Regions from separate parts of the Arthrobacter sp. CP30 genome, predicted to be linked through region 4. Evidence: riboswitches for the same ligand, from Rfam matches in the RefSeq annotation. Region 4 holds a riboswitch; each other region holds the start of a gene.
The links. Region 4 has a riboswitch for S-adenosylmethionine ahead of ACTIMO_RS00705 (ABC transporter substrate-binding protein). Riboswitches for the same ligand answer to the same signal wherever they lie in the genome.

Region 1 (7,233 bases), on a different contig from region 4:
AGCATGCCGGTCCGTGATCCCTTGAGGCCGCCGAGGAGCCGGAGGACCTGCGCCGCGATCGTCGCGTCCAGCGCCGTCGTCGGTTCGTCCGCGATGAGGAGGGCCGGGTCCGCTGCGATGGCGGAGGCGATGAGCGCCCGCTGCCGCAGACCACCGGACAGCTCGTGCGGGTACTGGTCCGCGCGCAGCTCGGGATCCGGCACGCCCACGGAGGCCAGGAGCTCCGCGACGCGACGCCGTCGTCCTGGCCGGTCCAGCTCGGAGTGGAGCCGCAGGACCTCACCGACCTCGGCGCCGATGGTCCGGAGCGGATCGAGGGAGGACAGTGCGTCCTGCAGGACGAACCCGGCGCGGCGCCCGCGGACGCGGGACCACTGCCGTTCGGACCACTGCCCGGCATTCACCCCGCCGAACCGCTGGACGTCGGACCGGACCACTGCGGACGGACCGGTCAGGCCCACGAGGGTGCGGGCGGTGACCGATTTCCCGGATCCCGATTCACCCACGAGGGCCAGGCACTCACCGGGCCGGACGGACAGGCTGACGCCGCGCACCACCTCGCGGCGCCGGGCGCCGTGCCCGAAGGCGACGGTCAGGTTGTGGAGCTCGACGAGGGGGGACACGGGGGACACGGGGGACACGGGGAGCGAGGTCATGGGAGTCTTCCTTCGGACCGCCGGCGCAGCTCGCGCCCGACGACGGTGATGGACAGGACGGTGGCGACGAGGAAGGCCGCGGGGAGCGTGATCAGCCAGGGTGCGTTGGAGATGAAGTTGCGCCCGGCCGAGAGCATGGCACCCCATTCGGGCGCGGGGGGAGGGGTGCCGAGCCCGAGGAAGCTGAGGGAGGCACCCGCTCCGATGGCGGACCCGACGCCGATCGTCGCCAGCACCAGGACCGGCTTGATGACGTTCGGCAGGATGTGCGCGAGGAGTATGCGCCAGCCGGGCAGCCCCAGGGTACGCGCCGCCTCGACGTACCCGGAGCGGCGGACCAGGTGGGTCTGCGCACGGGTGATCCTCGCGTAGTAGGCGATGCTGCCGGCGCCGATCGCCAGGATGGCGTTCCCCGTCCCGCCGCCGATGATGCCGATCACCACGAGCGCCAGGAGGATCTCCGGGATGGCGAGGGTCACGTCGAGCACCCGCATGACCGATGCCTCGACGAGCCGCCCGTTCAGGCCGGCCAGCAGGCCGATCGCGGTGCCGCCGACCACCCCGATCGCGGTCGCGCCGAGACCGATCGAGAGCGATGTCGCTGCACCGTGGATGATCCGCGTGTAGGCGTCGGCGCCGGAGTCGTCCGTGCCGAACCACGCCTGCGGGCCGGGTGCCTCGAAACTCCTCGCCGGCTCGACGGCGTAGGGATCGCCGGGAGCGACCAGTCCGGGAACGAGGCTCGCCGCGGCGAGCCACAGGAGGAACGCGGAGGCCAGGACGAGCCCCGGGCGGAAACCGGGCCGTCGTCGTGCCGCTCGTGCGTGCGGCCTCGGCTCCGCGGGCGTAGGGAGTGTACCGGTCGGGGCGGCCTGCACCGCGACCGGCGCGAGCGTGCGGTCGGTGATGCTCATGCGGTCACCACTTTCGGGTCGATGAGGGTGTACAGGAGGTCGATGACGAGGTTCACCACGACGTAGACCGCGGCAGCGAGGAGCACGATCCCGATGATGACGGGGAGGTCCTTGTTGTACACGGACGCCAGGGTGAGGGAGCCGATCCCTTGCCGGCTGAACAGCGTCTCCACGACCACGGAACCGCCGAGCAGTGCCGCGACCACGAAGCCGGACATCGTCAGCACGGGGATGATGGCGTGCCGCAGGGCGTGGCGGACGCGGACGGCGAGATCCCGCAGGCCCCGGGACCGTGCCGTGAGGATGAAGGGCTGCTCCAGCACGTCCTCGAGTTCGTTGCGGAGGACCTGCGACAGTGTGCCGAAGACGGCCAGGGCCAGGGTGAGGGCAGGCAGGACGAGCGCGGCCGGCCCCTGGTTGCCGCCGATGGGGAGCCAGTGGAGCGTGAAGGAGAAGACGATCAGGAGGGCGAACCCGATGATGAAGGTGGGGGTCGCAGCGAGGACCACCTCGATCCCGGAGACGATCCCGCGGATCCACGGGGCGCGCTGCGCCGAGAGGATCGCCACCGCGAACGTGAGGGGCAGCGCGAGGGCGACGGCGGCGGCGGACAGGGCCGCCGTCGCCCCGATCTGCTGTCCGATGGCCTCGGACACGGGGATGCGCAGCCGATAGGACTGCCCGAGGTCACCCTGCAGCAGGTTGCCCAGGTAGCTGCCGTACTGCACGACGAACGGCTGGTCGAGCAGATAGTCGGCGCGGACCTGGGCGAGGGCCTCCGGGGTGGGCCGGGCGTCCGGCCCACCGAGGATCAGCAGGGCGGTGTCCCCCGGCACCAGATGGATCGCGAGGAAGGTAAGGGAGGCCGCGCCCCACAGGACGCCGACCCCGATCAGCAGGCGGGTGACGACGCGGCGGAGGACGGCCACCTACTCCGCCTTCCAGGCGTAGGTGACGACGGGCACGGGATGCGAGGTGTCCACGGCGACGCCCTGCACCGTCCTCGAGTAGGCGAACTGGCTCGGATTCTCGTAGAGCGGCACCCCGGGAACGATCTCCAGCAGGCGGTGCTGGGCTTTCGCGTAGGCCTCCGCCGCTTCCGGCCCGTCATCGGACTCCCGCGCGGTGGCCAGCAGCGCGTCCAGGGCGGGGTCATCCACCGAGGAGGAGTTCTGGCCGATCCGTTCACCCGTGATCTCCGAGGAGTGGTACCGGATGAAGAGGACATCGGTGGTGTTGGTGTGCCACACGCCGGCCAGGGCGTCGTAATCGCCGGCGTAGCGGAGTTCCGTGAGCTGGGCCTGGGGTACCTGGATGATCCGCAGATCGAACCCCACCTTCCGCGCCTCACCCTGCAGCTGCACGAGCAGGGGACTGGGCGTCGAGCTCTCGACGGTCGGCACCTCGACGGTGAGCCGCGCGCCGTCCCTGGTGCGGAAGCCATCTGCGTCCCGCCCCGTCCAGCCGGCCTCGTCGAGGAGCGCGTCCGCTCGTGCCGGATCGTAGGTCAGCACGCCCTCGACGGTCGGATCGTAGTACTTGCTCTCCTTCGAGAGGAAACTGTCGATCGGTGTGTAGGTGCCGAACCCGAGGCTCTCGGTCACCGCTTCGGTGTCGACGGCAGCGGCGAAGGCCTGGCGGACGGCGAGATCGTCGAACGGAGCGCGCGCCAGGTTGAAGCCGAGCACGTAGGGACTGCCCGTCCTCGGCAGGTTCTCGTACACGAAGTTCGGGTCCGCCTGCACCGCTGCCGCGTTCTGGGGTGCCAGGTTCTCGGTGAGGTCGTACTGTCCCGAGACCAGGGACTGGTGCCGGATCACCGGTTCCGCGACGAGGGTGACCTCGACGCCGTCGAGGTGGGCCGCGCCCTCACCCTCGAGCCACGCGGGCGCCCAGTCGTAGTCCTCCCGCTTCGCGTAGCTGATGCTCTGCCCGGGCCGGTAGTCCTCCACGGTGAACGGGCCGGTGCCGATGGGATTCTGGCAGAGGGTCTCCGGGGACTCGGTGATGGCCTTGCCCGAGTTCATGCCGAGCCAGGACTGCGCGAGTGTGTAGAGGAACGGCGTGTAGGGGTAGGCGAGGTGTGCTTCGAAGGTGTACTCGTCCACGACCGTCCCGTCCACGTACGGGGCGATGTAGGCGGCGGCCAGGGGCGACTTGGTGGCCGGGTCCCGCATGTGCTCCAGGTTCTGTCCGAAGACCTCCGCGTTCCAGGGTGACCCGTCGCTGAACGTGACACCTTCGCGCAGGCGGAAGGTGTACGTCCTGCCGTCCTCGGAGATCTCCCAGGACTCGGCGAGGTACGGCGCGATCTCCCCGTCCTCGTCCAGGGTCACGACGTTGTCGTAGATGAGACGCCCGAGGAACTGCTGCTGCGTGGCCGAGATACCGTGCCCGTCGAGGCAGCCGGGCTCTGCGGAGATGGAGACGTCGAGGATGCCACCGGACACCGGCTCGGTGCCTGCCGGCGCGGTGGATCCCGTGGGTCCGGCGCATCCGGCGAGGACGACGATCAGGGTGACGGCGCCGAGGGCCGTCCGTGACAGCGGCGTGCGGAAGGGTAGGGCGGAGGTGAATGCACCGGATGAATTCCGGGCAGGATGGATCGACATTTCAGGCATGGTGAATTCCCTCGGGAAAAAGGACGCATTCGAGCGAAGGGCGTCCGGAGAAAGGTGCAAGCAGTCCCTCGTCAGCAGCGCAGGGCGCGACGTCGGGACAGGGAGAGAAATGCTAGGGGAGTGCTGGACAGCTCACGGCGAAGCCCTTTCGGAGTGCTCTTGCCCGCACCGGTCCGGCGCATGCGCCGGGGTGGAGGCCGCTTCGTCATCCGAACCACCCAGGAACATGGGGTTGGTGCGCGGTCCAGTCGGAGCTTTCCGACCGCGTCTCTTGAAGCTGTCCCAACTATAAGCAGAGTGCTGATGGCTTGGGGAAACAAAAGAAGTAATGTGACGCGAAGATTCGATCATCTATCGAAAGTGCAGGGAATTCGGCGAAGGCGCCTTCGAGGTGTCCAGAAGGACACGCCGCAATTCCCTGCACTCCGGAAAGGCGCGCACGTGAGAATCCCCGGCGGTGCCGCTCATCGTCACCGACAGCGCGTCGCGGATCCCGCGCAGGCCTAGGAGATCTGCAGACCGCCATTGATGTCGTAGGTGGCCGCGGTGATGTAGCCGGCGTCGGGTCCCACCAGGAAGCAGATCAGCGCGGCGATGTCATCGACGGTGCCCACACGTCCCATCAGGATGTCCCTGGACCATGCCGCAGCCGTGAGGTGCGGTGACGATCCTCGGACGACGCGGACGACGCGGACGGAGCAGATCGTGCTTCGTCGACGACCGGACCGTACGGTCAGGCGTGTGCGCCGACTGCCCTGGGGGGTCGTGCGTCCCCGGTGCATCCGGCAGCGCGCATGGTGTCCTCCTGGTCATGACGGACGCCACAAAATGAATGGCGTTCATTATTTCTGGATCACTGTAGAGGACGTGACTGATCCGGCACAAGCCCTTCGGCAAGAGACGGCCGATGTCCTGCTCGCCATGGGCATCACGAAGGGCACTCCGGCCGTCGAGAGAAAGACAGCGCCGTCGACACCTGTGAGGAGCTCGCCGGGAATGGAGCGGCAGGAGCGGATTCTATGAGCCCGCTGCAGACCCGCTGTCATTCGACGTGGAGTCGGCGCAGCCTGGACGAGGGGTGATCGTCGAAGCTAGTTGACATAATGTAGATTATCGGCAAATTACCAGTCCCTCTGGAAGGGGCCATCCGGTTCCTGAAGGTCTTGCCCGCACCGGTGCGAGAACTGCGGGCCGCGGCATCATCGGTCGTTGACCGTCAGCTCTGGAAGCGCCACGGATGATCTACCGAAGCTGATCGAGAAGTGCAGATGTCAGGGTCGCGCTCAGGCCGGGCGGAACATCCACGTCCGCGCCCAGCGCCTGCAGGGCGCGGCTGAGGTAGTTACGGGCGGCCGCCGCAAGAGCGATCTCCACGATCTCCGGGTCCGTGAACCCCTCGGCGCGCAGGGCGAGTGCGTCGGCGTCGGTCATCGACGCCGACGCGGTGCTCATCTTCTCGGCGAAGACCATCATCGCCACCTCAGGAGACGACAGGCCCGCCGTGCGGTAGTCCCGGGCAAGGGCCGTCAGTTCCTCCTCGCCGATGTAGGGCAACGCCTTCCGGCCGTGCGCGAGCCGACAATGCCTGTTTCCGATGCCCAGGGCCGCAGCGAGCGTCACCAACTCGTATCGCCGGGGGTCCATCGACCCGGCGATCGCGCTGATCAGTCCCTCCCACGCACGGTAGGCGGGAGGATGCAGCGCAAGGACCTTGGTGTGCGCCGCGACGTAGCCGAGGGAGTCGGCATCCTCGCCATAGATGGCGGCGATCTCGCCCGTCGCCTCGCTCTCGGACACCTGCTCGAGAATGCTCACTGTCGGACCTCCTGCAGTACGTCGGGCCTCCAGCATCAGGCGTCGGAGAACGGCAGGCCAGAGCAGGCGGCACCGGTGAACGCTTCCCGCGCCGTCGCGGACTCCCCGATCAAGGTCGGGCGGGTTGCCAGGCGGAGAGGTCGAGGACCCGGTCCGCACGGTCACGGGTCGCAGCGACGAGGTCGGCATTGGGTTCATCGACGCGGCGCACCCATTCCTCAGCGGCCGCGGGCGTCTTGCCGAACAGGACGTGGCGGGCGATGAGCCGCGCACGGCGTACGTCGGGGTCGATGTCGATGAACCAGACTTCGTCGAGGCGGTCCCGAGCCTCCCGCCAGCCGGGGGCATCGAGCAGCAGGTAGTTCCCCTCGGTGACGATCAGGGTCGACGACGGCGGCACCGGCAGGGCGTTCGCCAGGGGCTGCTCGAGGGCGCGCTCGAAAGCCGGCGCGTACACGACGTGGTCCGGTCGTTCGTGCAGCCGGGAGAGAAGAGCTGCGTAGCCGTGGGCGTCGAAGGTCTCGGGTGCGCCCTTCCGGTCGAGCACCCCGAGGGTGAGGAGAGCCTGATCGGCGAGGTGGAACCCGTCCATGGGTACCGAGGCGTGCGCGGCGGCGTCGAGGCCGACGACGGCTTCTGCCACGGTCGACTTCCCGGCGCCGGGCGCCCCGACGATGCCGAGCAGGAAGCGACTGCCGTCGGTGGCCCGCGGAAGCAGTGCCGCGAGCTGGCGAGGGTCCGAGACAGGCGTGACGATCATCGCGCGGAGCGTCGCGGGATGAGTCGCTTCATGGTCGGACGTCGCTGGTCAGCAGTGATGGTCATGACAGGAGATTCTGCACCACGTGGGCCCGGACGACCTCCGGCTGCACGGGGTCGACCGGCGATTCCGGTCCGTCGTGGTCGGCCACCGGGCGGAAGGACCGGCGGTCGGTCACGACCATCGGCGTCCGGGACAGCGCCCGACGCCTCCCCTGTCCCCTCCTGGCAGCGGTCGGAACAGCGGTCGGAACGGGGTCAGAACAGCGGCCAGGGCACAGCGGGCATCCCGCCGCGTGGCTCGGGGAATCGCGCCGCGGATCGCAGCCGGTCGCAACGGGCTGCGAGGGCCGCGAGTTCACCCGGCGTGATGAGCGCCGCGAGGGCACGACCCAGTGCGCCATCGAGCGCTCCGCTGACACGGGCGACGCCGTCGAGTTCGTCGGCGGTCAGCGGATCCCCCACCCA
Region 2 (7,233 bases), on a different contig from region 4:
CTGGTGGCACGACGCCGTCGACGCCGCACCCAGCGACCACGAGCCGGAGGCGTTCGACGCCGAGACGCCCCTGTTCATCATGTACACCTCGGGGACCACGGGCAGGCCGAAGGGTCTGGTCCACACCGCGGGCGGTTACCTCACGCAGGCGTCGTGGAGCTTCGAGCACCTGTTCAGCCACCCCGATCCGGCGCAGCGCGACGACGACGTGCACTGGTGCACCGCCGATCTCGCCTGGGTGACGGCACACACCTACGAGATCTACGGTCCGCTCTCCAACGGCGCCACGCAGGTGATCTTCGAAGGCACACCCGACACGCCCCACCCCGGCCGCCACTTCGAGATCATCGAACGCTACGGCGTGACGAGCTACTACACGGCGCCCACCCTGGTCCGTTCCCTCATGGGCTGGTTCCCGGACGGTGTCCCGTCCACCTGGGACCTCTCGAGCCTCCGCGTCCTCGGGACGGTCGGCGAGGCCGTGAACCCCGAAGCCTGGCGCTGGTTCCGCCGGAACCTCGGCCGCGACGAGCTCCCCGTCGTCGACACGTGGTGGCAGTCCGAGACCGGCGCCACGATCCTCTCCCCCAGCCCCACGGACTCCTCGTTCAAGCCGGGCTGCGCGGCGCGGGCCCTGCCGGGGGTCTCCACGCGGATCGTCGACCGGCACGGCGCGGCGGTGCCGGCGGGCGAGCAGGGCCTGATCGTCGTCGACCGTCACGGCCCCGCGATGGCCCGGACCGTCTGGGGCGATCCCCAGCGCTACCTCGACTCCTACTGGCGGATGTTCGCTGCCGAGGGCTGGTTCCTCGCCGGCGACGGCGCGCGGTACGACGACGACGGCGACACCTGGATCCTCGGGCGCGTGGACGACGTGATCAACGTGTCCGGTCACCGGCTGTCGACGATCGAGATCGAGTCGGCCCTCGTCGCCCACCCGCTCGTCGTCGAGGCGGGCGTGTGCCCGATCGCCCATCCGGTGACGGGCCATGCCATCGCGGCCTTCGTGGTGCTGGCCACCGGTACCGATCCGTCGATCGACGTCTCCGGGACGCTGCGGGCCCAGGTCGCCGAGGCGATCGGCCCGATCGCACGCCCCTCGGCCGTCGTGGTCGTCAAGGACGTGCCGAAGACGCGCTCCGGCAAGATCATGCGGCGCCTGCTCACGCAGCTCTTCGAGGGCACGGAGCTGGGGGACACGACATCCCTGCAGAACGAGGGGTGCATCCCCGGGATCCAGGACGTCCTCCGCCTCAGCGTCCGAGGCGCTACTCCGGCAGGTCTGCCCCGCGGTTAAACGAAGGAGACGGCAGGCGCCCCGTCCAAGCGCCTGCCGTCTCCCGTGCGTGGTCCGTCCGGTATTAGCCCACCCGGACGAAGGATGCTCCCGGAAGATCCGAGAGAGGGTGCTGCATGGTGGCGTTGATGCCGTTCATGCCGCTGCTGATGACCTGGCCACCGCCGACGTAGACGGCCACGTGGCCGCCCGTGATGACGAGGTCACCGGGAGCGGGGGTGGACACCTGGGCGCCGAACTGGAAGAACTGCGAGGGGCCGAGGTCTCCGACGGAGATACCTGCCGCGCGCAGGGCCTTCTCGACCAGCACGGTGCAGTCCTGCACGGCACCGGCAGCGAGCTGCGCCCGGGCGGAGCCGAGGATGGCGCCCGCGGCGTTGCCCGAGGGAGCGGTCTCGGCGGCGACCGGGGTGATCGCTGCCGAGGCCAGGTAGACACCCGATCCGGCTTCCGTGGACACGGCCGGAGCCGGAGCGATTGCGGCGGCCTGCTGGACGGCAGGAGCAGCTGGTGCTGCGGCGACCGGGGCGGACACCGTCTGGGCCGGCGCCGCGACAGCAGCACCGGCGGCGGGGATGACGATCGTCTGTCCGGGGAAGATGACCGATGCGAGCGAGAGGCCGTTGGCGGTCAGGACCGTGGTGAGCTCGACGCCGTAGCGGGCCGAGATGGCACCCAGGGTGTCGCCGGCGGCGACGGTGTAAGCGGTGCCCGCGGCGCTTGCTGCGGCAGCGGGGGCGACCGCGGCGGTCGGAGCCGTCGTGCCCTCGGCGGTGTAGGTGCCGGCGTGTGCGGTGCCGACGGCGCTGAGGGCGAGGCCCGACGTCACGGCGACGATGGCGACCGGGCGGCCCACGGCGGTGGCTCCGCTCTTCGCGGCGCGGGACAGGCCCTGCAGCGCGAGGTTTCCGTCGACGTCCGCGCGGTGGCGTGCCGGTGAAGTGATTCGTGACATGGTTCTATACCTCTCCCATGCCTGCGGGGTGAGCTGTCGGGTTCGGATGGGAGTCACCCGGCCGCGGGCACCGCCGGTGGGCGGTGCGGTGCGACTTAACCCCGAGGACGCGTGCAGGGATCCTGCGCGTCCGGTGGAACTGATGGTTCCCCCGTCCCTGCCTTCGGTGTATGCGGACGTATCCCGATCGGCGGCAGGGCTCGGCAATCCGTGCGGGAGCGCCCCACGTGGACGGGAGCACCGACTGAGAGTACCCAGCGCTCCGGGCGTTTGTCACATTTCTGTAACGGGGCGTATCCTGCCCTTCCCGCCGGTCACCGATCGCCCTGCAGCGCGCGCTCCCGGCGCGATCCCGCGGAACGCCACCGGCGGAAGGCGAGCACGGTCCCCGTCGCGCTGAGGATCAGCAGGCCGCACTGCTGCACGAAGAACCACACTCCGACGGATGTCCCGCCGATACTCGATGCCGCCACGATGCTGCCGGCCAGGACGAGCGTGAGGACGGCACCGACCCAGCACAGGGTGTTCCACAGGAGGCGCTCCTGCTCGCGCGTAGCAGCCCTCCACTCCTCGGTTCCGCCGTGATCCATGCACCAACCCTAGGCGTACGGACCAGGACTCCGCCCTGACATCCGGCACCACGCAGAGCGACACATTGTTTGGATTGTCGCGACCCCGATGTCACACTCGTGCTTGACCATCCCGAGCGGCCGAGAGATCTGGCTCATTGACGCCGCAGCAACCCTGGCCCCCGTGCACCACGGGGACAGTAGGGTGCTACTGCCAGAACGATGGAGGAAGTCATGAGCGTCGCCGACCTGTCCACTCCCCTGAAGTTCGCCTACTGGGTCCCCAACGTCAGTGGTGGTCTCGTGGTCTCGACCATCGAGCAGCGCACCAGCTGGGACTTCGACTACAACCGCAAGCTCGCCCGGATCGCGGAGGACGCCGGTTTCGAGTACGCCCTGTCACAGACGCGGTACGCCGCCTCCTACGGCGCGGACAAGCAGCACGAGGCCACGAGCTTCTCGCTCGCCCTCCTCGCCGCGACCGAGAGACTCAAGGTGATCGCCGCCGTCCACCCCGGGATGTGGCACCCGGGCGTGCTGGCCAAGTTCATCATCACGGCCGACCACATCTCGAACGGCCGCGCGGCCGTGAACATCGTCTCCGGCTGGCTGAAGGACGAGTTCGTGAACTTCGGCCTCGAGTGGCTCGAGCACGACGAGCGCTATGTCCGCACGGAGGAGTTCATCCGCGTGCTCAGGGGCCTGTGGACCGAACAGGGCTACAGCCAGTCGGGGAAGTACTACGACATCACGGACTTCACACTGAGCCCCCCGCCCGTCGACGTCCCCGGCCGCCCGCACCCGGAAGTCTTCTTCGGCGGCAATTCGACGGCGGCGCAGGCCACTGCCGGCCGGGTCGCCGACTGGTACTTCTCGAACGGGAAGGACCTCGACGGGTTCAGGGAGAACATCGCCGGGGTGCAGGCCTCGGCCACCGCCGCCGGGCGCCGTCCCCGGTACGGGCTGAACGGCTTCGTCATCGCCCGCGACTCCGAGAAGGAGGCGCGTGACACGCTCCGTGAGATCGTGGCCAAGGCCCACCGTCCCGCGGTCGAGGGCTTCCGCGACGCCGTGCAGGAAGCGGGCGCCTCCACGAAGGACGGCAAGGGCATGTGGGCCGATTCCTCCTTCGAGGACCTCATCCAGTACAACGACGGCTTCCGGACGCAGCTGATCGGCACTCCGGAGCAGATCGCCGAGCGGATCGTCGAGTACAAGAAGATCGGCGTCAACCTCTTCCTGACCTGCTACCTGCACTTCCAGGAGGAGGTCGCCGCCTTCGGGACGGACATCCTCCCGATCGTGCGCGAGCTCGAGGCGGATGCGGCCCGCAGGGCCGGCGTCGACTTCGATCCGGACGAGACCCTCACCGGAACCCATCCCAGCAAGGCAGGTGTCTGATGGCAGAACGTTCCTTCGGTTTCCGCACGCGTGCTCTCCACGCCGGCGGAACCCCCGACGCGACGCACGGCGCGCGGGCCGTCCCGATCTACCAGACCACGTCCTTCGTGTTCAAGGACACGAACGACGCCGCGAACCTCTTCGCGCTGCAGAAGTACGGCAACATCTACTCGCGCATCGGCAACCCCACCGTCGCGGCCTTCGAGGAGCGCATCGCCTCCCTCGAGGGCGGGATCGGCGCAGTGGCGACGGCGTCGGGCATGAGTGCCGAGTTCATCACCTTCGCGGCCCTGTGCCAGGCGGGCGATCACATCGTCGCGGCCTCCCAGTTGTACGGCGGGACCGTGACCCAGCTCGACGTCACGCTGCGCCGCTTCGGCATCGAGACCACCTTCGTGCCGGGGACCGACCCGGCGGACTACGCAGCGGCCATCCGCGAGAACACGAAGGCCGTCTACGCCGAGGTGATCGCGAACCCGTCCGGTGAGATCTCCGACCTCGCGGGACTCGCGAAGGTGGCGCACGACGCCGGCATCCCCTTCATCGTCGACTCCACACTGAGCACCCCCTACCTCGTGCGGCCCATCGAGCACGGCGCCGACATCGTCATCCACTCGGCCACCAAGTTCATCGGCGGCCACGGCACCACCCTCGGCGGCGTGATCGTCGAGAGCGGCCGGTTCGACTGGGGCAACGGCAAGTTCCCCATGATGACCGAGCCGGTGCCCTCCTACGGCAACATCCAGTGGTGGGCGAACTTCGGTGAGTACGGGTTCCTCACCAAGCTCCGCACCGAGCAGCTCCGCGACATCGGCCCGTCCCTCTCGCCGACGTCGGCCTTCCAGCTCCTGCAGGGCGTCGAGACGCTCGCCCAGCGCCTCGACGAGCACCTCGAGAACGCCCTCGCCGTGGCGCAGTGGCTCCAGGCCGATCCCCGCGTGGAGTACGTCAACTACGCAGGCCTGCCCACCCACCCGCACCATGAGCGCGCGAGGACCTACCTCCCGCAGGGGCCGGGGTCCGTGTTCAGCTTCGGCATCCGGGGCGGGCGGAAAGCGGGCCAGAAGTTCATCGAGTCGCTGCAGCTCGCCTCGCACCTCGCGAACGTCGGCGACTCCCGGACGCTCGTGATCCACCCGGGCTCGACGACGCACCAGCAGCTCTCCACCGAACAGCTGGTCGCGGCGGGCGTTCCCGAGGACCTCGTCCGCATCTCCGTGGGCCTGGAGGACCTGGCCGACATCCTGTGGGACATCGACCAGGCACTCGCCCTCGCGGTCGATGCGACGGACGAGGCCTTCGACGACCTCCCGCAGGAAGCGGCGGGCGGGAACGACGACGACGCGTCGGCGACGCGCGCAGTGGGAGTGGGAGCATGAGCGGCACGGAAGCAGCACCTCGCACGTGGGAGGGGCCCTCGGCGCCCGAGCGGCTCGCCCTGCTCCGGAGCGCCCGGTCCGTCGCGATCGTCGGCGCCTCCGACAAGCCGTCGCGGGCGTCCTACTTCGTGGCGACCTACCTGCAGTCGTCCTCGCCCTACCGCCTGTACTTCGTCAATCCGGTGGCCGGCCGGATCCTCGGGCAGCCCGCCTATGCGTCGCTCAAGGATCTCCCCGAGGTCCCCGACGTGGTCGACGTGTTCCGGAAGCACGACGACCTGCCGTCCGTGCTGGAGGAGACCCTCGACGTCGGAGCGAAGACGCTGTGGCTGCAGCTCGGCTCCTGGCACGAGGACGTGGCGCGTTCCGCGGAGGCGGCGGGCCTGGACGTCGTGATGGACCGCTGCATGAAGATCGAGCACGCGCGCTTCCACGGCGGACTCAACCTCGCGGGCTTCAACACCGGAGTCATCTCCTCGAAGCGGCAGATCACGTCCTAACCGGCCGGCGCTGCGGCGCTGTCCTCCGTTAGGGTGTCGCCTGCGTGGGCCGGGGCGCCATCGTCCGCGTCGGCATGACCCGCGTCAGCTTCGCCCGCGTCAGCTTCGCTCGCGTCGTCATTGTCCGCGTCGGCATCGTCCGCGGCGGAAACGACGCCCGGGACACCAGGGGTCGTCACTCCGGTGCCGGCCGGTACCGGCACGGGGCCGTCACTGTTGGGCGCCATGGCAGGTCCCGTCAGCGTGCCGCCGTCGGAGGTCGGCACGGAACCCGACCCGGAGGTCTCGGCCTCCGGCGCCGTGATCGCTGCGTCTGCTGATCCGTCGTCCGGCGCGGCAGGGTCGACCGGACCGGGAGCCGCGCCGTCGACGGATACCGCTCCGCCCGTGTTCCCGGCCGGGGCGACGCCCGCTGAAGCATCGACCTGAGCGTCGGGCACAGCAGTCACCCCAGGCACCGGGGCGTCGACGGGACCGTGGTGGAGTGTCCCGTCGCGCACCGGGGCTTCCTCCGGCGCAGCTGCAGGATCGACCGGCACCGGAGCGTCCGCGGGGAGGCTCCACCAGGTCCCGTCATCGATTCCCGGGTCGGCGACGAACGTGTACAGCCACGGATCCTCCTCCCACAGCGGGGCGGACAGGACCGGTCCGTCCCATGGCTCGACAGGCGCCATCAGCAGGAAGCGGTGCTGCGGGCCGGGCGTCGGCGCGGCGTGCGGCGACGTCGGAGCACCATCGGGATGGACCGCGTGCGTGGACCCCCGGAGCCCGGGATCGCCGATGCGCCGAGCCTGCTCGCGGACAGCCTTCGTGCCGGCGTTTTTGTCCGGGGGACCGGCCGGGACGCCGGGCATGGCCTTGCCCGGCCCCGGCGCCGGGCGCTCCTGACGGGGACCGGGGGCACCCGGTGGCCGGCCCGGCGCGGTGGTCGTCCCGGGCGCGGGCGCGGGCGCCCGGGTTCCGGGTACGCGGTTCGCTCCCGCCGTCGTCGGACTGCCCGGCGAGGTGGCGGCCGGCGCAGCCGCGGTCGGCATCGGGGACGAGGGGGCGACGACGGACCGCACGGCGGGAACCGACGCCGCGGCGGGAGCAGCACCCGACACCGAGGCGGGCACGCTCGTCGGAGCTCCTG
Region 3 (7,233 bases), on a different contig from region 4:
GAGGAACTCGTAGACCTCGTCGCGGGACTTGCCGTCCATGGTCTCCGCCGCCTCCTTCACCGCGCCCTGCAGCGCCCGGTCGGCGTCGAGCAGGATCTTGTCGCGTGCTTCCTGGTTCCAGCCAATGGTGCTCAGTTCCATGAACAGCTCCTCTTCATCCGTCGGTGTGGTGCGCGCGGGACAGGGTCCCGGGCTTGCCTGCCGGCAATCGATAAGCAGGCTTAGCTCCCAGCCTAGGGGCAGGCCCGGAGAAACCCAACAGCAGCCGCCACGAAACTTCTACTTCGCGTAGAAGGCATCGCGCAACTGCGCGTCGAGTTGGTGGATCTCCGTGAGGAAGGCATCGTGGCCCACCGGTGAGGTGATCGTGTGGACGGGCACCTCCCCGGGCAGCCCCGCCGCCAGGCGATGGGACTGCCCGGGGACGTACAGCCGGTCGGAGTCGACCGACGCGACGAAGAACTGTGCCGGCGCGGCAGCGAGGGCGGCGTCGAGGCTCCCCCGGGCGCGGCCGGCGTCGTGGCTCATGAGCGCCTCCGTCAGGATCACGTAGCTGTTGGCATCGAACCGGTCCACCAGCTTCTCGGCCTGGTGGTCGAGGTAACTCTCCACCTGGTACCGCCCACGGTCGGCGGGCACCACCGCACCGAGGGGTTGCTCGGCATCCTGCTCGGTCCGGCCGAAGCGTGTCTCGAACTCCCCTTCCGAGCGGTAGGTGATGTGGGCGATGCGGCGCGCCAGCCCGAGGCCCGCATCCGGATGCGGACCGTCGTAGTAGTCGCCGCCGCGGTAGGCGGGATCCAGGCGGATCGCCTGCAGCTGCGCCTGGGCGAACGCTATCTGTTCGGCCGAACTGGCGGCTGTGCAGGCGATGACGGCGCATCGCTCCACGCGGTCCGGGTACATCAGGGCCCACTCCAGGGCACGCGCGCCGCCCATGGATCCGCCGAGGACCGAGTGCCAGCGGTGGATGCCGAGCTGGTCGGCGAGCAACGCCTCCGCCCGCACCCCGTCCCGGATGGTGACGAACGGGAAACGGGAGCCCCAGGGGGCGCCGTCGGGCGCCAGGCTGGCCGGCCCCGTCGAGCCGTAGCAGCCGCCCACCATGTTGATCGACACCACGAAGAAGCGGTCCGTGTCCACCGTCCGCCCGGGGCCCACGAGCGCATCCCACCAGCCCTCCTCCTCCGACGCACCGCGTGCGACGTGCGAGCTGCCCGTGAGGGCGTGCTGCACCAGCACCGCGTTCGATGCCTCCGCATCCAGCTCCCCCCACGTCTCGAAGGCGAGCTGCACGTCCGGCAGCGCGCCCCCGGTCTCGAGGGCCAGGGGGCCGATCGGGGCGACGCGCAGGAACCCGTCCCCCGAGGGGCCGGCGTCGTTCCCCTGGTGCAGCGGAGCGGAAGGGTAGGTGGTCACGAAGGGTCAGGCTCCTTTGGCCGCTCGGAAGCCGGCGTCGAGGTCGGCGAGGATGTCGGTGATGTTCTCGAGTCCCACGGACAGGCGGACGAGGCCCGGCCGGACGCCCGCCGTGAGCTGCGCCTCCGCGCCGAGCTGGCTGTGGGTGGTGGATGCGGGGTGGATGACGAGCGACCGCACATCCCCCACGTTCGCCACGTGCGAGTGCAGTTCGAGACCGTCGACGAAGCGCTTGCCCGCCTCGAGCCCCCCGGCGATGTCGAAGCTCACGATCGCCCCCGTGCCGATGCGCCCGTACTTCCGGCCGCGCTCGTACCAGGGGCTGGACGGCAGGCCCGCGTAGGAGACCCGCTCGACGTCGTCGTGCGCCTCCAGCCACTCGGCGACGGCCTGGGCGTTCTGCACATGCCGCTCCACCCTGAGGCTGAGCGTCTCGAGGCCCTGCGCGATCAGGAAGGCGTTGAACGGAGAGACCGCGGCGCCGAGATCGCGCAGGAGCTGCACCCGTGCCTTGAGGATGTAGGCGAGGTTGGCGCCGAGCGGGCTTCCGACACCGAGGTCACGCGCGTAGACGAGTCCGTGGTAGCTCTCGTCCGGCGTGTTGAAGCCGGGGAACCGCTCCGGGTACCGGGCGAAGTCGAAGTTCCCGGAGTCCACGATCACGCCCGCGATCGCGGTGCCGTGCCCGCCCAGGTATTTCGTGGCCGAGTGGACCACGATATCCGCGCCCCACTCGATGGGCCGGATGAGATACGGGGTGGAGAGCGTGTTGTCTACGATCATCGGGAGCCCGTGCTCGTGGGCGACACCGCTGATGCCCTCCAGATCGAGGACGTCCTGGCGGGGATTGGAGACCACTTCGCCGAAGAAGAGCTTGGTGTTCGGGCGGACCGCCGCACGCCACTGCTCGAGATCGTCCGGGTCCTCCACGAACGTGGTCTCGATCCCGAATTTCTTCAGCGTGTGCCTGAACAGGTTGTACGTACCCCCGTAGAGGCTCGGGCTGGCGACAATGTGGTCCCCCGCCTCGGCGATGTTCAGCACCGCGAAGGTCCCGGCGGCCTGGCCCGAGGCGAGCAGCAGCGCACCGACGCCACCCTCCAGGCTCGCGATCCGGGTCTCCACGGCCTCCTGCGTCGGATTGCCGATCCGGGTGTAGATAGGCGCGAGCTCGGTCAGCGAGAACCTGTTCGCCGCACTCTCGGCGCTCGGGAACACGAAGGAGGAGGTCTGGTAGATGGGGAGGGCCCGGGACCCCGTGGCTGCGTCCGGCACCTGGCCGGCGTGGATCTGGCGTGTCTCGAAAGACCAATCGTTGGACATGGTGCTCCCTGTCGGTAGGGGCCCTGCGATCTCCGATGCTCCCGCCGACAGTTCCGGCTCCGGGAGACCGGGCCCCGCAGGAGCCCGCGCTTGAACGACGCCGAACCCGCGCCGGACCTGGTCCTCACCCGGGGCACCCCACCGCGGTTGGAGGGTTGCCGGCCAGCAAGCCGGGGCTTAGTGCTGGCACTCATGACCTGCATCCATGAAAACGTATGGGAGCGTGTCCGGCAACCCGTGTGACCCTCCGTGAAGCCGGCACGGAACGTCGCCCGAGGTGCCCCTCCGGTTCCCGGCGGTGCCTCGCGCCGGCATGCGACCCACCGGCTCTGCGCTCCGCCGCCGCCTCGGACGGCGCTCCGACGGGGCCGGTGGGCGCTGTCCACGGGTAAGGCGGCCCTAAGTCGAGAGGTGCATCACTTAGTGCCAAAATAACCGCATGCGCCTGGACCACGTCTCTTATGCCTGTGAACCCGATGGACTTGCCGCGACCGCCGACCGGATCTCGGCCCGGCTCGGCATGGAGCCCGTGAAGGGCGGTGTGCACCCGCGTTTCGGCACCCGCAACATGATCTTCCCGCTGGCCAACAGCCAGTACCTCGAGGTCGTGGAGGTGCTGAACCACCCGGCGTCGGACAAGGCGCCCTTCGGCCAGGCCGTCCGCGCCCGCTCCGAGGCCGGCGGAGGCTGGATGGGCTGGTGCGTCGCTGTCGACGACCTGGGCCCGTTCGAGGAACGCCTCGGCCGCAGCGCCGTCCCAGGGAACCGCAAGTTCCCGGACGGCCAGGAACTGACCTGGCAGCAGATCGGCATCAAGGGCCTCATCGCGGACCCGCAGGTCCCCTACCTCCTCCGCTGGGACGAGGGCACCGAGGAACTCCACCCGTCCAAGGCACGCCCGGCGTCGGTCAAGCTCGACTGCCTGACCATCGCGGGGTCCTCCGAGCGCGTCACCGAGTGGCTCGGCACTGCGGTCGAGGAGACGCTCGACGGCGTCCAGGTGCAGTGGATCGCACCGAACGGCACCCCCGGCATCATGTCCGTGACCTTCGAGACCGGCGAGGGACGCGTCGAGATCTGAGAGCTCGCGACGAGGCGAACACGGAGAAGGACCGGACTGTCGTCCGGTCCTTCTCCGTGTGGCGGCCGTTGTCGACCGCCTCAGCCGGTCAGGCGTGCGTGTAGGTGAGGCAGTCAGCGGCCTCGGCACCCGGACCCACTTTCACGGCCGGCGCGCTGCAGAGGAGATCGTGGTTGAAGCTGCACTCGGAGCGCTGGCAGGCGCCGACGTGCGCGAGCATCTTCGGCAGCCCGCCGCTGATGGACGTGTCGATGAACGTGGCACAGGAGGCGTGCTCCTCGCTGCCCGACACCGTGATGGCGACGGCGGTGCAGCCGTCGTGGTTGAAGGAGCAGTTGTGGACACTGCACTCGGAGACACTGGTGACACTGGGGGCACTGGGGGCGCTGGGGGCGCTGGGGGCGCTGCTCATGATTCCTCCTGGCTGGTCCGGTGGGGTCCCTGTCGGAGCCGCCGTTGTCTGTGCCGGATGAAGTGAGCATAAACCCGCAATTGGCGGATAATTTAGTCATGATTCGTGCGCGCAAATGAACAAAGGGAAGCCTTTCTTTATTCAACCGCCAATTCCGATGGCCGGTCCGATGAGCGCGAATCCGACGAAACCGGTGATGTCGATGAGCGCGTGCGCGATCACCAGCGGCATGACACGGCGCGTGCGCGTGTAGAACCAGCCGAACAGAAGACCCATCAGGACGTTGCCGATGAACGGGCCGAAACCCTGGTACAGGTGATAGCTGCCGCGCAGGAGGGCACTGCTGACGACGATGGCGGGCGTCGACCATCCGAGCTCACGCAACCGGATGAACAGATACCCCACCACGATCACCTCCTCCAGCACGGCGTGCCGCACCGCGGACAGGACGAGCACCGGGATGGTCCACCAGTAGGCGTCCAGCGCCGCCGGGACGAGCGCGGTGGTGATGCCGAGCGCCCTCCCCCCGGCGTAGACGCCGAGCGTCCCGACGCCGATGATGCCCGCGAGCCCGACGCCGAAACTAACCGTCCGGAGCGGTTTCTCGAACGTGAACCCGAGCCGGCGGAAGGCGGAGACCCCGTGACCGCCGAGGAGGTAGAGGACCAGGGCCACCGGGACCAGCGCGAAGGCGATGTTCAGGAGCTGGTACGTGAGATCGAAGTACTGGCGCTCGTTGAGCACCGGATTCAGTGTGGTGGTCTGGGCGGCGAGCGGTCCGCGGGTGAGCTTCTCCGCGAGGTTGACGATCGCGTAGACGCCGGACTGCCCGAGCGAGAGTCCGAGGACGATGAGCAGCTCCACCCTGATGCGGCGCCGAGGAGCGGAGGCCGGCCCCGACGTGGGCTCGGGCGTGCCGCCGGTCCCGGATGCACGCGGTCCGGACCGGGACGTGGACGGGGAACCGGGCTGCAGGTGTGCGGAGGAGGGAGGATCCGGATGCATGGCGTCATCCTCCCAGCGCCGGCTGGGGATTCCCAACCCGCCGTCGAGCACTCTGCGTGCCGGACGGTCCGGACGGTCCGGACGGCCCGGACGGGCTAGCGGACGCGCGTGCCCGCCTTCCACACCGCATGCACGAGCGGCATCCCCGGCCGGTAGGCAAGGTGAGCCGCCGACGGCGCGTTCAGCAGTTGCAGGTCGGCCCTGTGTCCCACCGCGAGAGAGCCGACCGCCCGGCGTCCGTCGGCGTCGTCGCCCGCGTGCCGGCGCAGGGCGAGGGCTCCGCCGTAGGTCGCGGCGCGCACGGCCTCGTGGACGGTGAGGCCCATCTGCAGGACGGCCGTGGCGACGCAGAAGCCCATGGAGCTGGTGTAGGACGTCCCGGGGTTGCAGTTGCTCGCGAGCGCGATCTGGACTCCGGCGTCGAGGAGCCGGCGCGCGGGCGGAAAGGGTTGCCGGGTCGAGAGGTCGCAGGCGGGCAGGCACGTCGCGACGGTGCCGGGTCGTCCATGCCCGGCGTTCCAGGGGCCGGCGTTCGAGGTGCCGGCGTCCCAGGTGCCGGCGAGCGCGTCGACATCGCCGTCGGCCAGGTGGTTGACGTGGTCCACGCTGGCGGCGCCGAACTCGACGGCCAGGGCCACCCCGTGGCCGGGGCCCAGCTGGTTGCCGTGCACGCGCAGGCCGAGTCCGGCCGCGGCGCAGGCGGCGAGGACGCGGCGGGACTGGTCGGCCGTGAAGGCACCGGTCTCGCAGAAGACGTCCGCCCAGCGGACGAAGGGGCGGACGGCGTCGAGCATCGGTCCGCAGACGAGGTCCGTGTACGCGTCCGCGTCCCACCCGCGCGGGACGAGGTGCGCGCCGAGGAAGGTGACCTCGTCGACGACGCCGGCGGCGATGCGCGCGCTGCGGGCCTCGTGCCCGACGTCGAGCCCGTACCCCGTCTTCGTCTCGACGTAGGTGGTCCCGCCCGAGGCGGCCTCGGCGACCCGGGCCAGCAGGAGGCGCGTGAGGTCGTAGTCCCCCGCGGCGCGCGTCGCCTCGACCGTGACGGCGATACCGCCCGCGGCGTAGGACTCCCCCGCCATCCGGGCCTCGAACTCGGCGGTGCGATCGCCGGCGAAGACGAGGTGCGTATGACTGTCCACCCAGCCGGGCAGGCCCGCGCGGCCGCCGGCGTCGTAGGCCGTGTCCGCCGCGGGTGCTGCCGAGGCCGGGCCGATCCAGCTGATCCGCTCCCCCTCGAGGACCACGGCGGCATCTTGCAGGACGGCGTGCCCGGCGTCCTGCGTCGTCAGCTCGCCGATGTGCGTGATGAGGATGGACATCAGTGCCGCTCCCGGGGGTGGATGTAGCTGGATGCGGAGGTCGGATCGTCGGCGGCCACCGCGGCGTCCAGCCGGTCGATCGCTGCGACGAGCGACCCGGCGGGATCCCCGAGGGTGATGTGGGTACCGTTCCGGGCGGTGAGCACCCCGCCGACGACGACGCCTGTCACGTCCTGCGCCGTCGCCGTGTAGGCGAGCTGGTCCCACGAGGACCCGGCGGTACGGGCGGTGTGCGGATCGATGGCCATGAGGTCGGCGACGGACCCGGCACCGATGCCGGCGCTCCGGCGACCCTGCGCCCGGGCGCCGCCCGACGAGGCGATGCCGTGCAGGATCTCCGGGTCGAAGTGGCCGCGCCGCCCGGTGCGGAGCCGCTCGCCGTGTTCGAGCGCGCGCATCTCCAGCCAGGGGTCGACGACGGCGTGCTGGTCGGTGCCGAGCGCCAGGACCGCTCCCGCCGCGCGGAGCGGACCCGCCGGCCCGAGCCCGTCGGCGAGGTCCGCCTCGGTGGTGGGACAGAGCACGACACCGGCGCCCGCACCGCCGAGCAGGGCGATGTCCTCCTCGCCGAGATGGGTGGCGTGGACCACCGAGAGGCGCCGGTCCACGAGTCCGTGCCGCTGCAGCAGACCGGCGGGCGTCAGTCCGGTCGCGCGGAGGCAGTCCTCGTT
Region 4 (7,233 bases):
GGAACGGCTCATCACCGCGCTCACGGACGAGCCGGCCGTCGCCGACGGGTCGACGAGCGGGGGATGCGCCGTCGCCAGCGATGCTCCTTGAGGGGAAAAAGACCTGCATGCGAGCGGGAGCACCGGGTTGCCCGGCCAGAGTGGAAGGACGCAACCGAAGACCTGGACCTGTCCGCGTCCTGACGTTGACTACATCGAAGCGCGTGCGCGGACGTGGGGTTCCGCCCTCCGGGAGTCAAGAAGGCTTCCAGGGGGCGATCTCGACGACCCTCCGGCACAGGCGCCCTGATCGAGGCGCCGATCGCAAGCGCTTCCAGCCCGCGTTGCGCAACTTCCCAGCTTCATGGCCGAGGGTGAGACTGAAAGGCAACGACGCGAGGGAGACATCATGAGTTCGGGCCACCTTGAACGGGTCGTCGCTGCGGCACGCTCCAGCCGCTCCCACACCACCATCGAGGGCCTGCACCCCGACACCGGTGCCCTGTCCCTGACGGAGCTGCAGGTGGCCGCGGCGTCGGCCGTCAGCAGCGGGGAGCCCCTGGCTGTCGTCGCCGCCATGGCGGACCTCCCCTCGCTCGCGGTCCTGGACGCCGTCGACGCACTGCAGCCCGGGTCCCACTGACCGCTGCGGATCGGGCCGGCGCCGGTCCGTGCCGCCGGCCAGGGACTAGGGTCGATGCATGAACGCCCTCCAGCCGACCGTCCTCCGCGGCAACGGGGTCATCCTCGAACCCCTCGCTCCGGACCACCATGACGGACTGGTCGACGCCGCCCGGGACGGACGCCTCTGGGAGCTGTGGTACACCTCGGTCCCCGAACCCGAGGACATGAGGCAGGAGATCGAGCGACGCCTCACCCTGCAGGACTCCGGATCCATGATCCCGTTCACCGCGCGGACCGTCGAAACGGACGGGCCGGGCCGGATCATCGGGATGACCACCTACATGAACATCGATCGGGACACGCCCCGCGTCGAGATCGGCTCCACCTGGAACGCCGCCTCGGCGCACCGCACGGGCACCAACACCGAGTCCAAGTACCTCCTGCTGCGCCACGCCTTCGAGGTGTTCGGGTGTCCCGCCGTCGAGTTCCGCACCCACTGGCTGAACCGCCAGTCCCGTGAGGCCATCACCCGCCTCGGCGCGAAGCAGGACGGCGTCCTCAGGAGCCACACCCGTGCGCGGAACGGCGAGCTGCGCGACACCGTCGTCTACTCGATCCTCGCCCACGAGTGGCCGATGGTGCGGGACGGCCTCCTGTTCAGGATGGGTCGGCGCTCGTCCTGACGGCCGGCCGGACGCCCTCGTCGCCTACGCTGTCAGGCATGACTGTTCTGGTGTTCCTCGACCCGGCCCACGACGACGGCACCGTGGCCGACGCCTCCCGTCCCCAGCTCATGGCCACCGATCTCGGCGCCACCCGGGGGGACGGCATCTTCGAGTCGATGCTGGCCGTCGGCGGGACACCGCGCAAGGAACAGGCCCATCTCGATCGGTTGGCGGCGTCGGCCGCCGCACTGGACCTGACCGTGCCCGGGGCCGGCGCCTGGAGCCGCGCGATCCGCACGGGTCTCCGCGAGTTCGCGGCGGCCGAGCCCGACCGCACGCACGCCGTCGTGAAGCTGATCGCGACGCGCGGCGTCGAGGGTGCGGGCAGCGCGACCGCCTGGGTACAGGTGTCCCCCGTCCCGGCGTCGACACTGGAGCAGCGGGCGACAGGGCTCCGGGTGCTGTTCCTCGAGCGCGGGTACGACAGCACCGTCGCCCAGCGCGCGCCCTGGCTGCTCATGGGGGCCAAGACGCTCTCCTATGCCGTCAACATGGCGGCCGTGCGCTATGCCAGGGCGCACGGTGCCGACGACGTCATCTTCACGTCCTCCGACGGCAAGGTCCTCGAGGGCCCCACGTCCACGGTGCTGCTCGCCTACGACCGCGACGGGCGGAAGACCCTGCTCACCCCGCAGCTCGAGAGCGGCATCCTGGCCGGCACGTCACAGAGCGCGCTCTTCGCCGCGGCGAAGGAGCAGGGCTGGGAGCTGGGCTACGGACCGCTCGAGCCGCACCACCTGCTCGAGGCCGACGCCGTGTGGCTCATCTCGAGCATCCGGCTCCTCGCGCCCGTCCTCTCCCTCGACGGCCAGGACCTCCGGACGTCGACGGCCCTGACGGCCGAATTGACCGAGCTCGTCGACCGATTCGTGTAATCCTCGCCACAATCGGGCCCGAAAGGGCCGAATGCGACGTCGATCGTGGCTTTTCACCGGCCGGCGTTTTGACCCGGCCCTCCCTGCTGGCCTAGCGTTTTCCTGAAATCAAGAGTTCCAGCCCACGGCCCTGGCCGGCTGGACAGCAACCCTCTCCCGTAGTGGGGTGCTCCAGGTGAAGATTCGGCCGCCGGGACAAGTCCCCCGGATGGCAAGTACGGCGTCGTGCGGTCCAGCACCGGAAAATCCCGGGTCCCCCGTTCCGCATCTGCGCGCACAGCCCAGAACAGCGAGCGTGTCACCCAGCAGCAAGCAGCCCTTCCTCCTGCCGCCCCGCGGCGTCCCCGACACTCCATCCTCCGCGCCCGCCAGCGGGCGCAGCTTCGACGAAGGACCCCCATGACCATCTCCCGCAAGCTCCTCGCGGCCCTCACCGTCCCCCTGCTCGCTCTCACCGTCTCCTGCGGCAGCTCCTCGAGCGAGCCCACCGAGAGCACCGACGCGCTGGCCGGCAGCGACCAGCAGTCGCTCGACCAGTACACCACCGAGGACACCACGCCGATCGACGAGATCGACACGTCCGGGCTCGGCCTCATCACCGACGGCACCCTGCGCGTCGGTACGCTCTCGGACGCACCGCCGAACATCTTCCTCGAGGACGGTGTGTTCACCGGCTACGACAACGAACTGCTGCGTGCCATCGGCGAGAAGCTCGACCTCGAGGTCGAATTCGCGTCCACCGACTTCTCCGCCCTCCTCGCGCAGGTCCAGAACAAGCAGTTCGACGTCGGATCCTCCTCGATCTCGACGACGGCGGCCCGCCGCGAGAACGTCGGCTTCACCAACGGCTACGACTTCGGCTACATGGCCGTCGTCACGAAGGACGGCTCCTCCGTCACGGGCTTCGACTCCCTCTCGGAGAGCACCCGCATCGGCGTGGTCCAGGGCACGGTGCAGGACGACTACGTCTCCAACACCCTGGGTCTCGAGCCGGTCCGCTTCCCTGACTACAACACCGTCTACGCGAACGTGAAGAACGGTCAGGTCGACGCCTGGGTCGCCCCCTCCCAGCAGGCCACCGGCCAGGTGAAGGAGGGTGACGGCACGACGATCGCCGAGACCATCATCAACACGGAGAACTTCACCGCGTACGCCGTCAACAGCGACAACAAGGCGCTGATCGACGCGCTCAACGCGGGCCTCGACGCCGTGATCGCCGACGGCACGTGGACCGAGCTCACCCAGGAGTGGTACCCGGACCGCGAGCTCCCCTCCGACTGGAAGCCCGGCAGCAAAGCCGCGGTCGTGAAGTAGCCGGTCCTGCATGGATGCCTTCGAACAACTCGGTAAGACGTTCTTCGACTGGGAGGCGATGGCCGCCGTCCTGCCGGACCTCCTGACCGTCGGACTGCCCAACACCCTCCTGCTCGCGCTGGCCTCGGGCGTCATCGGCACGATCGTCGGCATGATCCTCGCCATCATGGGGATCTCCCGCAACCGCGTGCTCCGGTGGATCGCCCGCATCTACACGGACATCTTCCGCGGCCTCCCCGCCGTCGTGATCATCCTGCTCATCGGCCTGGGACTCGGTCCGATCCTCCGGCAGCTCACGGGCAGCACGAGCCCCTATCCGCTGGGCATCCTCGCGCTCTCGCTGATCGCGTCGGCGTACATCGGCGAGATCTTCCGCTCGGGCATCCAGAGCGTGGAGAAGGGCCAGCTCGAGGCCACCCGGGCGCTGGGCTTCAGCTACGGCTCGTCCATGCGGCTCGTGGTCATCCCCCAGGGCGTCAGACGCGTGCTGCCGGCCCTGGTGAACCAGTTCATCGCGCTCATCAAGGAGTCCTCGCTCATCTACTTCATCGGCCTCGTCGCCAGTGAACGGGAGCTCTTCCGGGTGGGCAACGATGCCGCGAGCAACACGGGCAACCTGTCGCCGCTCATCGCGGCCGGAGTCCTGTACCTGTGCCTGACCATCCCGCTCACGCACCTGGTGAACTTCATCGACCACCGGCTGCGCGTCGGGCGGAAGCAGAAGCCCGAGCTGGAGGACCTCACCACCATGAGCGAAGGAGCACGGGCATGAAGGCCATCGAGTCGGGCACGCTGACCGGACGGGGCCTGCACCTCTCCTTCGGCTCGAACCACGTGCTGCGCGGTATCGACCTGCACGTGGAGCGGGGCACCACGGCGTCCGTGATCGGCCCGTCGGGGTCCGGCAAGTCCACGCTGCTGCGCGTCCTGAACCGCCTCATCGAGCCGGACCAGGGGGACATCCTCCTGGACGGGCGCTCCGTCCTGAAGGACAACCCGGACGAGCTGCGCCGCCGCATCGGGATGGTGTTCCAGCAGTTCAACCTGTTCCCGCACAAGACGGTGCTGGAGAACGTCACGCTGGCCCTGCGCAAGCTGCGCGGGATGTCGGCGGACGAGGCGCGCCGGAAGGGCCTCGCCCAACTGGACCTCGTGGGCCTGAAGCACAAGGCCGATGCCCGGCCGGGCAACCTGTCCGGCGGGCAGCAGCAGCGCGTGGCGATCGCCCGTGCCCTGGCGATGGATCCCGAGGTGATGTTCTTCGACGAGGCGACCTCGGCCCTCGACCCCGAGCTGGTCAAGGGGGTGCTGGCCCTCATGGCGGATCTCGCGTCGGCGGGCATGACCATGGTCGTGGTCACGCACGAGATGGGGTTCTCCCGGAACGTCTCCGACACGGTGACGTTCATGGACGCCGGCGTCGTCGTCGAGTCCGGTCCGCCGGCGGCGATCTTCGACGATCCGCGGACGGCCCGCCTGCGATCGTTCCTCTCGGACGTCCTCTAGCCGGACCGCCGGCACGGACGATGCGCCCACAGGGGGCCCGCCACGGCGGGCCCCCTGTGGGCGTCTGCCCCGGCCGTCATCCCGGCGCGTTCCTCCCGACGGCGTCAGGACAGGATGAAGTTCCAGGTCCCCGCGAGGACGGCCGCGGTGACCGCACCGGCCGCGATGAGGAGCCCGACGGCCGCGACGACGGCGTCGAGCGCCGAGAACGAGCTCTCCCGGGCCCAGGTGCGTGTCCCGCCACCGAAGCCGCGGGCCTCCATGGCCGTCGCGAGGCGGGTGGCGCGCCGGATCGCCTGCACGATCAGCCCGAAGGACTGCCCGAGGAGGTTGCGGGTGCGCGCGCCGACGGACCCGCCCGATCCCACACCGCGCGCGTGGCGGGCCAGCCCGAGCGCCTCCCACTGCTCCACCAACAGACCCGCGAGCCTCAGCGACGCGAGCCCGCCGAGCACGAAGCGGTGCGGCAGGTGCAGCTTCTGCGCGAGGGCGTCGGCGAGGTCGGTGGGGTCGGTGGTGAGCAGGACGAAGATCCCCGGCAGCGCGAGCGCGAGCCCGCGGAGTCCGACGGCGATCCCCGACGCGACGGAGTCCTCGGTGAACAGGAACGGCCCCACGTCGAGCACCACCCCACCGGTCTTGTCGGCCAGCAGTGCCGTGCCGTAGGCGCCGATCAGGGCGGCGACCAGCAGCGGCCAGATCCGGCGTGCCAGTGCCAGGACGCTGATGCCGAGCAGGGGCATGAGCACCAGTTCGCAGGTGAGGACCACAGCCGCGCTGACCCAGTCGATGCTCGCCATCAGGGCGAGCGTGATGACGGTGGCAGCGAACAGCTTGGACACCGGGTTGGCCCGCAGGAGCGTCGTCCCGGTCAGGACCGGTGTCAGGTAGTCGGTGCTCATCGGTGCACCAGGGTCCCCGCACCGCCGGAGACGTGCAGGGTCGCTCCGCCCAGTGCGTCGATGAACTCGGCGTCGTGGGTGACGGAGAGCACGGCCACACCGTCGTCGACCAGTTCGCGGAGCAGGGTGACGAGCTCGGCCCAGGTCAGGGCGTCCTGTCCGAAGGTCGGCTCGTCGAGGATCAGGATCCGCGGCGCGGTGGCGAGCATCGTCGCCACGGACAGGCGGCGCTTCTCGCCACCGGAGAGCGTGAAGGGGTTGGCCTGCAGGAGGTGCGTGAGGCGGAGGCGCTCGGCGAGTTCCGCGATGCGTCCAGGAGCCTGCGCGCCGCCCACCCTGGCCGGGCCGACGGCGAGCTCCTCCCCCACGCTCGCGGTGAGGAACTGGTGCTCGGGTTCCTGGAACACCGTCCCGATGCGCTGGACGAGCTCGGTGGACCGCCACCGGAAGGGGTCGTCACCGGCCGTGCCCGCGAGGGCCGGGACGGCCCGGACCGAGCCGGCCCGGGGGCGCAGCAGACCGCCGAGGGTCAGGGCCGCCGTCGACTTCCCGGCACCGTTGGGGCCCGTGATGCCGAGGGCCTGGCCGGCACGGACGGTGAGGTCGAGCCCGGCGACGGCGACCGGACCGCGCTTCGTGCGCGCGACGTCGAGCCCGGTGGCTGCGAGGAGCACCTCCCCTCCGGCGGACGTCGGCACGGCGCCGCCGACGGCGGGCCGTCGACCGGGCACCCACACACCCGCCTGTTCGAGACGGCTGCGGGTCGCCTCCTGCACGAGGACCTCGCCGGGTGCGCCGTCGGCGAGGACACCGCCGTCGGCATCCAGCACGATCACGCGGTCGACGACATCGGCCCACACCGCGACCCTGTGCTCGACGACGACGAGCGTGGCCCGGGTGCGGTCGAGGACCCGGATCACGGCGTCCCGGACCTCGAGGACGCCGTCCGGGTCGAGGTTGGCCGTGGGTTCGTCGAGCAGCAGCAGTCCGGGCTCCATCGCGAGGACGGAGGCGAGTGCGAGGCGCTGCTTCTGCCCGCCGGACAGGGCGGTGGTGGGGTGGTCGAGCGGCAGGTCGAGGCCGACGTCGTCGAGCGCCCGGTGCACGCGTCGCCAGATCTCGTCCCGCGGCACGGCGAGATTCTCCGCCGCGAAGGCCACCTCGTCGCCGACGCGGGCGAGGACCACCTGGGACTCCGGGTCCTGCAGTACCAGACCCGCGCGTCCCCGCGCCGCGGCGGGCGGGACGCCGTCGAGCAGGAGGTCCCCCTCCTGCTCACCCTCGTCATTGCTGCCGAGCACGCCGGCC

Region 1: another riboswitch for S-adenosylmethionine. It lies ahead of ACTIMO_RS11955 (ABC transporter substrate-binding protein); the one in region 4 lies ahead of ACTIMO_RS00705 (ABC transporter substrate-binding protein).
Region 2: another riboswitch for S-adenosylmethionine. It lies ahead of sfnG (dimethylsulfone monooxygenase SfnG); the one in region 4 lies ahead of ACTIMO_RS00705 (ABC transporter substrate-binding protein).
Region 3: another riboswitch for S-adenosylmethionine. It lies ahead of ACTIMO_RS11315 (bifunctional o-acetylhomoserine/o-acetylserine sulfhydrylase); the one in region 4 lies ahead of ACTIMO_RS00705 (ABC transporter substrate-binding protein).

The regions. Positions count from the first base shown of each region.
Region 1 is NZ_JBQEMM010000008.1:106,825-114,057, forward strand. It holds gene ACTIMO_RS11940 (dipeptide ABC transporter ATP-binding protein) at 1-656, opposite strand, end outside; gene ACTIMO_RS11945 (ABC transporter permease) at 653-1,570, opposite strand; gene ACTIMO_RS11950 (ABC transporter permease) at 1,567-2,499, opposite strand; gene ACTIMO_RS11955 (ABC transporter substrate-binding protein) at 2,500-4,191, opposite strand; SAM riboswitch class IV at 4,342-4,468, opposite strand; partial or broken gene ACTIMO_RS11960 (SDR family oxidoreductase) at 4,695-4,838, opposite strand; gene ACTIMO_RS11965 (carboxymuconolactone decarboxylase family protein) at 5,434-6,006, opposite strand; gene ACTIMO_RS11970 (nucleoside/nucleotide kinase family protein) at 6,116-6,766, opposite strand; gene ACTIMO_RS11975 (SCO1664 family protein) at 7,024-7,233, opposite strand, start outside.
Region 2 is NZ_JBQEMM010000002.1:332,620-339,852, reverse strand. It holds gene acs (acetate--CoA ligase) at 1-1,297, shown strand, start outside; gene ACTIMO_RS04960 (C40 family peptidase) at 1,362-2,252, opposite strand; cyclic di-AMP (ydaO/yuaA leader) riboswitch at 2,256-2,431, opposite strand; gene ACTIMO_RS04955 (hypothetical protein) at 2,567-2,842, opposite strand; SAM riboswitch class I at 2,947-3,050, shown strand; gene sfnG (dimethylsulfone monooxygenase SfnG) at 3,044-4,222, shown strand; gene ACTIMO_RS04945 (O-acetylhomoserine aminocarboxypropyltransferase/cysteine synthase family protein) at 4,222-5,601, shown strand; gene ACTIMO_RS04940 (CoA-binding protein) at 5,598-6,101, shown strand; gene ACTIMO_RS04935 (hypothetical protein) at 6,098-7,233, opposite strand, start outside.
Region 3 is NZ_JBQEMM010000007.1:150,938-158,170, forward strand. It holds gene ACTIMO_RS11305 (hypothetical protein) at 1-141, opposite strand, end outside; gene metX (homoserine O-acetyltransferase MetX) at 280-1,419, opposite strand; gene ACTIMO_RS11315 (bifunctional o-acetylhomoserine/o-acetylserine sulfhydrylase) at 1,426-2,742, opposite strand; SAM riboswitch class IV at 2,824-2,940, opposite strand; gene ACTIMO_RS11320 (VOC family protein) at 3,182-3,823, shown strand; gene ACTIMO_RS11325 (DUF1540 domain-containing protein) at 3,912-4,235, opposite strand; gene ACTIMO_RS11330 (CPBP family intramembrane glutamic endopeptidase) at 4,377-5,240, opposite strand; gene ACTIMO_RS11335 (amidohydrolase family protein) at 5,336-6,562, opposite strand; gene ACTIMO_RS11340 (formimidoylglutamate deiminase) at 6,562-7,233, opposite strand, start outside.
Region 4 is NZ_JBQEMM010000001.1:154,451-161,683, forward strand. It holds gene ACTIMO_RS00685 (hypothetical protein) at 1-91, shown strand, start outside; gene ACTIMO_RS00690 (hypothetical protein) at 389-622, shown strand; gene ACTIMO_RS00695 (GNAT family N-acetyltransferase) at 681-1,286, shown strand; gene ACTIMO_RS00700 (aminodeoxychorismate lyase) at 1,325-2,203, shown strand; SAM riboswitch class IV at 2,310-2,427, shown strand; gene ACTIMO_RS00705 (ABC transporter substrate-binding protein) at 2,603-3,517, shown strand; gene ACTIMO_RS00710 (amino acid ABC transporter permease) at 3,528-4,289, shown strand; gene ACTIMO_RS00715 (amino acid ABC transporter ATP-binding protein) at 4,286-5,023, shown strand; gene ACTIMO_RS00720 (energy-coupling factor transporter transmembrane component T family protein) at 5,128-5,925, opposite strand; gene ACTIMO_RS00725 (ABC transporter ATP-binding protein) at 5,922-7,233, opposite strand, start outside.